DNA from 2 places in the Flavobacterium oryzagri genome. Region 1 is predicted to be linked to the other one. Evidence: riboswitches for the same ligand, from Rfam matches in the RefSeq annotation. Region 1 holds a riboswitch; the other holds the start of a gene.

Region 1 (4,428 bases):
TTTTAATATTTTGGGCGTGATTCGCCGCGGCGAACCGGGCTATCCGTTACAAGTCCTCGCTCTTCCTTCGTCAGGCTGTGGGCTTTTCACTTCTATCCCTCACGCAGGCATTGTGATATAAGTTAAGTTATTCAAAACCTTTTATTCACTTTGTTGGTATGGTTTGCAAATCCATATCTCGTTATACTATCTAGCCATTTCGTCTAATGATTGAAGCATTGTTTTAATGTTATTTTTTGCCGAAATTTCATTCGCTAGTCGCAACCTTTTAGAACCAATAATGGCATCTGACATCGTAGCATTCCCTGATTGATTAATACTTTTACTAAAAACCAAATTATTTTTATTATACAACTTGTATTCTATTGTTGTTTCTACAGTTAAATTAAACCACTTAGGCCTACTTACAGAAATTATATTTACTTCAAGAACCCAATCACCATCTGTAATAGCTTCTGTTTTTGTAAATGCATTAGATTCAGTAAATGACTTTTTTAATGCCTCTTCAAAATTTTTATTAGAAATATTAGATACCCATAATGGGTTTGTCTTTTTTCCACCTGTAACAGATTTTATGTAAAGCTGATCTCCAATCTGTTTTTCAACTTTATAATCTTTGACAGTCATACCTTTAATAGATGCACTAGATGCACATCGACTCAAAAAAACTGAAACAAAAACTATTAAAACTATATATTTAAATTTCATCTCTAATATTTCATAAAATTGGACTACACCAATACCGGCGCCACTCTAGGCTTATAATCCTTGGCAACCTCAGCCATTAATCGAATATGATCCGGAGTTGTTCCGCAACAGCCACCGATGATATTAATTAAATTATCGTCTAAATATTCTTTAATGAATGCTTGTGTCTGCTCTGGTGTTTCATCGTATTGTCCGAATGCGTTTGGTAATCCTGCGTTTGGATGTGCCGAAACATTAAAGCTTGTATTATGTGCTAATGTTTTCAAATACGGTTTCAACAAATCGGCTCCAAGAGCGCAATTGAATCCTACACTTAATAACGGAATATGTGAAACGGAAATCAAAAAAGCTTCGACTGTCTGTCCTGAAAGTGTTCTTCCTGAAGCATCTGTAATCGTTCCTGAAACCATGATTGGAATATCGAGATTACGCTCTTCTTTTACTTCTTCAATTGCAAAAAGTGCGGCTTTTGCATTTAATGTATCGAAAATTGTTTCTACCAAAAGTAAATCACAGCCACCGTCCATTAACGCTTCTACTTGCTCTTTGTATGCAATTCGTAAATCATCGAACGTTACAGCTCTGTAACCCGGATCGTTTACATCTGGTGACATACTTGCCGTACGGTTTGTCGGTCCGATTGAACCGGCTACGAAACGTGGTTTTTCAGGATTTTTTGCGGTAAACTCATCGGCAACCTCGCGTGCAAGTTTTGCCGATTCGTAGTTTAACTCGTAAACCAAATCTTCCATGTGATAATCGGCCATACCGATTGTCGTTCCAGAGAAAGTGTTAGTTTCTACAATGTCAGCACCTGCTTCAAAATAAGCGGCATGTACATCGCGGATTGCTTGTGGTTGTGTTAGAGATAGTAAATCGTTGTTTCCTTTTAGCGGATGAGGGAAATCTTTGAAACGCTCTCCTCTGAAATCTTCTTCTGAGAAATTATAGCGTTGCAACATTGTTCCCATTGCTCCATCTAGGATTAGGATATTTTTTTTTATTGCTTCTTGAATTGTTATTGCCATGTTTTTTTGTTTTAGCTGCTAAGACGCTAAGGTTCTAAGATGCTAAGTTTTTTTTATTATAATTGTGAAGTTTAAACCTATCGGTTTACTTCGGATATTTTTTCACATTAATTCCAAAAGTGTACTATTGCTGGCTCATTAGCCCCGATGGAAGCAAATATCCTTTTATTCTGGGGTTCAGAATAAAAGATATTTGTGTACAGCGGGAACTATTGACTGCAAAAATGCGCCAATGATTCGCTCCTGATACAGAATCTGTTTCAGTAAATATTGTATGTTGTCTGGAAAAGTTTTGAGAAATACTTGTAATGTATTTGTGTTATCTATCTTTAATACTTGAAAATTAGTAAAAAGTAGAATTTAGCACCTTCTTTATGGTAAAGGGTTGCTAAGGTTTCATTGGGTCTGTCCCTCCGCCTTTCGTGATAACTAACAATAATTTTAAGAACAGTGCAAAGGTATGAAATGGCAATTCGATTTGCAAATGTTTTTTTTGTAAGGTGCTGAGGGACTAAGATGCTAAGGTTCTAAGTTTCTTTAAGATGCTGAGACTCTAAGATTCTAAGTTTATAAGTTTTTTTTTAGCTTCTGTTTTTCAAATATAGCCCGCGGTTTCAACCGCGGGACCGTATTGTGATTATGCGATGCGTTTATTCGTTGTCTTCCAGTGGTTGAAACCACTGGCTATGTTTTATATACTTTGCTAAAAAATAAAGCTCAAACTTGAAAAAGTTTGAGCTTTCTATATAAAAATCTTAGTATCTTAGAAACTCAGTATCTCGGCAACTTAGACTATCGCTTTAACAACCGCTTTTGGTGCTTCTTTACGAGTTCCGTCGAAACCGTCTACTCCAGATACTGTTGTATATTTCAATACGTATTTTTTACCTGGATTGATGATTGAATATGCAGCTTGACACATTAAAGTTGCTTCGTGGAAACCGCAAAGGATTAACTTTAATTTTCCTGGGTATGTGTTTACGTCTCCAATGGCGAAGATTCCCGGAATGTTAGTTTGGTAATCTAATGCATTGTTTACTTTAATTGCATTTTTCTCGATTTCTAATCCCCAGTCTCCAATTGGACCTAATTTTGGTGTTAGTCCGAAAAGTGGAATGAAATAGTCGCAGTCGATTTTACGGTGTGCGCCGTTTTCTTCGATATCTAATGATTCAACATGCTCAGCACCGTTGATTCCAACTACTTCTGCTGGAGTGATTAATTTGATTTTTCCAGCTGATTTTAGTTCCTGTACTTTTTCAACAGAATCTAAAGCTCCTCTAAATTCGTTTCTTCTGTGGATTAAAGTTACTTCTGAAGCTACATTTGCCAAGAAAATACTCCAGTCTAATGCTGAATCTCCTCCTCCTGCAATAACAACTCTTTTGTCTCTGAATTTTTCAGGATTTTTGATGAAGTATTTTACTCCTTTATCTTCATAAAACTCGATATCTTCGATAAGTGGTTTACGAGGCTCGAAACTCCCTAATCCTCCAGCGATTGCAATAACTGGCGCATGAAATTTAGTTCCTTTATTTGAAGTTACAATGAAAGATCCGTCTTCTTGCTTTTCAACTGTTTCAGCACGTTCTCCTAATGTAAAACCTGGCTCAAATTGTTTGATTTGCTCCATTAAACCATCAACTAAATCTCCAGCTAAAACTTCTGGAAAACCTGGAATATCATAAATAGGTTTTTTAGGATATAATTCTGAAAGCTGTCCTCCTGGCTGAGGCAAAGCATCTAAAATATGACATTTTAATTTCAATAATCCTGCCTCAAAAACGGCAAATAAACCTGTTGGGCCTGCTCCAATTATAAGTATATCTGTTTTAATCATTATGGTTGTTGTTTATAATCATTCTTAATAATACAAAGAAACGAATAATTTATTCTACTAACAATGATTTTTATCATTATTCATTTCTCTGGTATGCTACTCTTTATTTCTTAATGAATCGGTTATCTCGTTCATTCTTTTTACCTTTTCTTCAAAATTACCTTTTAAGGTTTTTCTGTATTCATTCAGGTTTTCAACCATTTGATTGATATCTTCCGGAATTACTTCTTCGAAAAACTCACGCAATCTCTTTGCTGTCGTTGGCGATTTTCCGTTTGTTGAAATCGCGATTTTGACATTTCCTTTTGTTACGATTCCGCCCAAATAATAATCGCATAAATCTGGTGTATCGGCGATATTACAAATCAGATAACGTTTTCTGGCCAAATCATACACCTTTTTATTTACTTTCAAATCGTCTGTACAGGCAATTACCATGTGACGTTTTTTAAGCATTTTCTTTTTAAACTTTTTTTCCGTCAATTTAATTGAAGGATGTTTTTCTGCTAAAACCTTAATTTCTAAATGAAAATCAGGTGCAACTACCTCAACATTAGCATTCGGACTTGACTTGAGCAAGAATGAAAGCTTTTCCAAACCTACATTTCCTCCGCCTACAATCAAGACATTTAAATTGTGAAGCTTTAGAAATATTGGATATAATTCGTTCTGTTCCATTTTAATTTAATTTCATCTAAACAAAATTATACCTTTTTGCTCTTAAATCTATCTTTTAAAAATTAAGAGCTTTTCTTAATTTTCTTCTTACCATTAAGTTATTAAGGAAGATTAAGCATCGCTTTATTAACTTCATGCTCTTAATGGTAAAATTATAACGAATAGAATTCGATG
Region 2 (4,428 bases), 1.6 Mb from region 1:
GAAAATGGCATCTAATTGCTGTTCTGGATCTTGTGGATGCATATCGATTTTGACGTAAGGCGCCGAAGCGGCAAAATCTACAAAGCACAATCCACCGTTTTGATGCATGATTTTGGCTAATTCATGATAAGGCGTAATAATTCCAGTAACATTCGAACATGCCGTAAACGAACCGATTTTTACACTTCTGTTAGCATATTTTTTTAATTCTGAAGAAAGAATAGCGGGATCGACTAAGTTATTTTCATCTGGAGGCAAAATTACGACATCAGCATTGGTTTCATACCAAGAAACCTGATTCGAATGATGTTCCATGTGCGTAATAAAAACTACAGGTTTGTCATTATTTCCTTTGTGATGATTTTTTCTCAAACCAATAATGCGCTGCAATTTTGACAAAGCTGCCGTCATTCCGGTTCCTGTAGCCACTAAAACATCAGACTGATTTGCATTAACCGATTTTTTAATAATGTCTCGAGCTTGCTGGTATGCATAAGTCGAGGCTTTTCCGGTTTGGCTAGAAAACGAATGCGTATTGGCAATCATTGGGCCAACTTTATTGAGCATAATATCTTCAATCGGGACGTATAATCTTCCGCTGGCAACCCAATCTGCATAAATCAAATTTTGTTCTCCATAAACCGATTCGAAAGTATGTTCAATTCCTAATGTGTTTTCTCTAAATTTAGAAAAGTAACACTCCGATTCTGTTGGTTTTGTTGTTGGCTCAATAGCATTCATTTCCCTATCATTTTTAAATTAACAAATTGGATTATTAGTTGATTAATTAGTGCTGACTTTTTTATCTAAAAGCGATTTTAAAGTAGATTGCAACTCTTCTCCATGAAGGTTTTTTGCGACAATTATTCCTTTAGAATCCACTAAATAATTGGCTGGAATTGCTCTTACTCCGTATAATTTTGCAACTGCACTGTTCCAAAAAAGCAAATCCGAAAGATGTGTCCATGTCAACTTATCATCCTGAATTCCTTTGATCCAGTTTTCTTTCTTTTTATCCAAAGAAATAGCGATGATATTAAATCCCTTATCGTGAAATTCTTTGTAAGCCGCTACAATATTTGGATTTTCTCTTCGGCAAGGCCCACACCAAGAAGCCCAAAAATCTACTAAAGTGTAACCTTTCAGGTTTTCTGAAAAACGAACTGGCTTTCCTTCCGTATCTTTCTCTGTAAAATCTGGTGCTTTTTTTCCAACTGCTAATCCGTCTAATACAACCGCCAAATCTTTCAGTTCTTTCACGTAAGTGGTATTTTGAAGGCTTTTATCCAACAGTGCAATATTTTGTGTGATTTGTTCCGGAGACAATCGATACGACCAGTTTCTATACAAAACATAAGCTGCAACAATCGATTTTGGGTTTTCTGTAATGAATTTGCTGATTTCTACATCTTTTGACTTTTTATACGTTTCAAACAAATCTTGTGTTGCAGAACCTTCTACAACTGAATTCGTATAGTACTTTTTCGGACTTAATTTAACTGTAATTGGTCCCTTTTCAAGAAAAACATACAACGGCGACTCTCCAGTGTTTACGCTCAAACCATATAATTCCGGCGTTTTTACTTTTGTTTTGAAACTGAAATTTCCGTCTTTCACTTTTACCGAATCGATTGTGGTAAACATCTTGTTGTGAAACTTTTGCAGATAAACATATTGCGCAACCGTATCGACAACAGTTCCTTTTAACTGCAAATTGCTTTCTTGCGCCTGAATTTGGATGGCTCCAAAAAATAAAGCAAAACCTAATAGTATTTTTTTCATTTGTTTTTGATTTTTAGTAATTAAATTTTATGATGATTTTTAAATTGTGATTTTAAATTGAGCAAAAGAATTCCTGTGCCAATCTCGCAAGACTTGGCAAACCTTGTTTTAAAAGAGAAATGAAAATCTAAGATCTTCGCATTCGGAAAACTTCAATATTATTTTCTTGGAAGAACAAATTGAAACGATCAGAATCGGCGTGTAATAGAATTGTTTTCATTTTTTTTAATAAATTTTAAATACTGATGATCTCATTCAGATTTTTTTTAGAAATCTTTCTTATCTGTCCCGCCAAGCGGGAAGGAATTAGCACCTTGTTTGGCAACAGGTTGCTAAGACTTCATTGGGCCTCTCCCTCAGTCTTTCTGGATAAGTATCATTACAGAAATATTCTGCATTACAAATATATATTAATTCTACCGAATTAGTCAAGTTTAAAATTGCTTTTTTTGATTTTTTTTCTAAACACTGCAATAATCACCTTAAAAACAACATTTTAAAAGCAATTTCGTATTTAATTTTTAAGATTAAAATTTAGAAATTCTCATAAAAAAACTCATTTCAGTATTGAAATGAGTTCCGTTTATCCTAAGAAATAGCTTTATTAAACTACTATTTTTTCAATTCCGCAAAATATGCCGTTGTTTCTTCAACCAAAGAATGCATCAATTCTCCTGCCCTTCTATGTTTTAGAATTGGCGAAATTTGTCCGCCCCAAAAAAGTATCATATCCAATTTTTGCTGTTCTAAAGCCGCTTTTCTTAAATGGGACATAAAAGTAGTCTGTAAAGGAAATGGAAGAACAGCTGCTTCTTTTCCCATGATCTCTTTTGCGATTCGGCTCGTGATGCCACGCCCTAGCCTTCCAGTAAAAGCACGTGATAAAGTCGTATATTTTGATGCTTCTGAAAAAAGCATTTCTCTGTGAATTGGCAATGCGTTTGATTCTTCGGTAGCTAAAAATGCGGTTCCAATTTGAGCCGCACTCGCCCCTAAAGCCAACGCCGCGGCAATTCCTTTTCCGTTTGCTATTCCGCCAGCTGCAATAACGGGAACTTTCACTTTTTCTCTAATTAATTGCAACAAAACAAAAGTTCCGGTTACAGAAGATTCGGCGGAAGCCAAAAAAGAAGGCCGGTGCCCACCTGCTTCAAATCCTGAGGCAATAATCATATCAACTCCTGAATTTTCTAAAAAAACAGCTTCGTCTAAAGTAGTTGCGGCGCCAACGGTCACAATTCCTAGTTTTTTACATTGTTCCAAAATATCTGGAGAAAGTGTTCCAAACATAAAACTGAAAACCTTGGGACGAATATCCAAAACTACTTGCAACTGATTTTCAAATCGGGATTGAAATGGCGCTGGTTTTTCTGGCAAAGGAATTCCAGCTTCGTCAAAATAGGGTTTGAACAATTCTTTTGCCTTATTGTATTGTTCATCTGTGATTCCATTTGGATCCATATCGGAATCAGAAACCCAAAGATTCAAATTATAAGGTTTGTCCGTTAAGGCTTTTATCTCTTTGTCTGCTTCATAAATTTCCTGCGGATTCAAAGTATATGCTCCATAACCGCCTAATCCTCCTGCATTTGAAACTGTTGCTGTGAGTTCAGGCGTTGAAAGATTTCCTCCAAAAGCTCCTTGCAAAATTGGATATTGAATTCCTAATATTTCTGATGCTTTTGTATTGTACCACATCACTTTAAAATTTAAAATTATTCGCTTAAATCGGTCAACATTTTGTTAACAATAAGCCATTTTCCGTTGATTTTATGGAAAGACAAAAAATCACGATAATTAAAATCGTACATTTTCACATTTAGTTCTGCAACAGCGATTGAATTTACGACTTTTATATTCAAGATTTCACCTTTAAATGATTTTCCTGAATCTTTTGGGCTTTGTCTGTTTTTTACGCCATCCAAATAAAGATCCACTGTTTTAAAATAAGGCTGGCCTTTTACATCCCCAAAAACAAAACTTCCCGGATAAAAAATACTTCCTAAAAGCATGACATCTCCTTCGTAAATTCCTTTAAAATAATAGTTTTCAACTGCATCTGTTATCGCCGCAATTTCGGCTTGATTTTCCATTTTAATCGTATTTTGAGCTTTTATGCCCTGAAAAGTCCAGAGCATAAAAGCAGTTAATAAAATAGTTTTCATTTTAATTTATGTTGTGCCCTGCTCCTTTTCCTCCATCAACATTGATAATTGAACCGGTAATGAAATTGCTTTTGGCAACCGTGTAGACCATTTCGGCAACATCATCAATTTCTCCAACTCGACTTAGCAAATGCAAACCAGCGGTTGCATCAGCATTATCTCCATGCATTGGCGTTCTGATTACTCCGGGAGCGACAGTATTTACACGAATATTTTGTTTTCCAAATTCGGCCGCCAATTGAATCGTAAGCGCATGAATTGCTCCTTTGCTTGTGATTGGTGCTGAAGCCGGCCATCCGCCCAAACCGTGATTTACTAGCGGTGTTCCAATATTGATTACAACTCCACCTTTTTGTTCTAGCATTTGAGGAATCACAGCCTGAGTCGTAAAATAAGTTCCCTTTAAGTTGGTTGTCAAAAATTTATCTAAATATGCTTCGTCCACTTCTAAAAAAGGTTTGCTCTCAAAGATTCCGGCATT

What was found. A riboswitch is a leader RNA that binds a small molecule or an ion and turns the genes downstream of it on or off. The one in region 1 is predicted to bind S-adenosylmethionine.
Region 2: it holds a riboswitch for S-adenosylmethionine, as region 1 does, so the genes downstream of both, SCB73_RS16180 (TlpA disulfide reductase family protein) here and SCB73_RS09375 (homocysteine S-methyltransferase family protein) in region 1, are expected to answer to the same signal.

Annotation. Positions count from the first base shown of each region.
Region 1 is NZ_CP139148.1:2,141,067-2,145,494, reverse strand. It holds gene SCB73_RS09380 (hypothetical protein) at 187-708, opposite strand; gene SCB73_RS09375 (homocysteine S-methyltransferase family protein) at 732-1,736, opposite strand; SAM riboswitch class I at 2,053-2,168, opposite strand; gene SCB73_RS09370 (NAD(P)/FAD-dependent oxidoreductase) at 2,524-3,576, opposite strand; gene SCB73_RS09365 (precorrin-2 dehydrogenase/sirohydrochlorin ferrochelatase family protein) at 3,673-4,254, opposite strand.
Region 2 is NZ_CP139148.1:3,715,467-3,719,894, reverse strand. It holds gene SCB73_RS16185 (aminotransferase class V-fold PLP-dependent enzyme) at 1-741, opposite strand, end outside; gene SCB73_RS16180 (TlpA disulfide reductase family protein) at 784-1,782, opposite strand; SAM riboswitch class I at 2,059-2,158, opposite strand; gene SCB73_RS16175 (NAD(P)H-dependent flavin oxidoreductase) at 2,395-3,480, opposite strand; gene SCB73_RS16170 (nuclear transport factor 2 family protein) at 3,498-3,947, opposite strand; gene SCB73_RS16165 (SDR family NAD(P)-dependent oxidoreductase) at 3,949-4,428, opposite strand, start outside.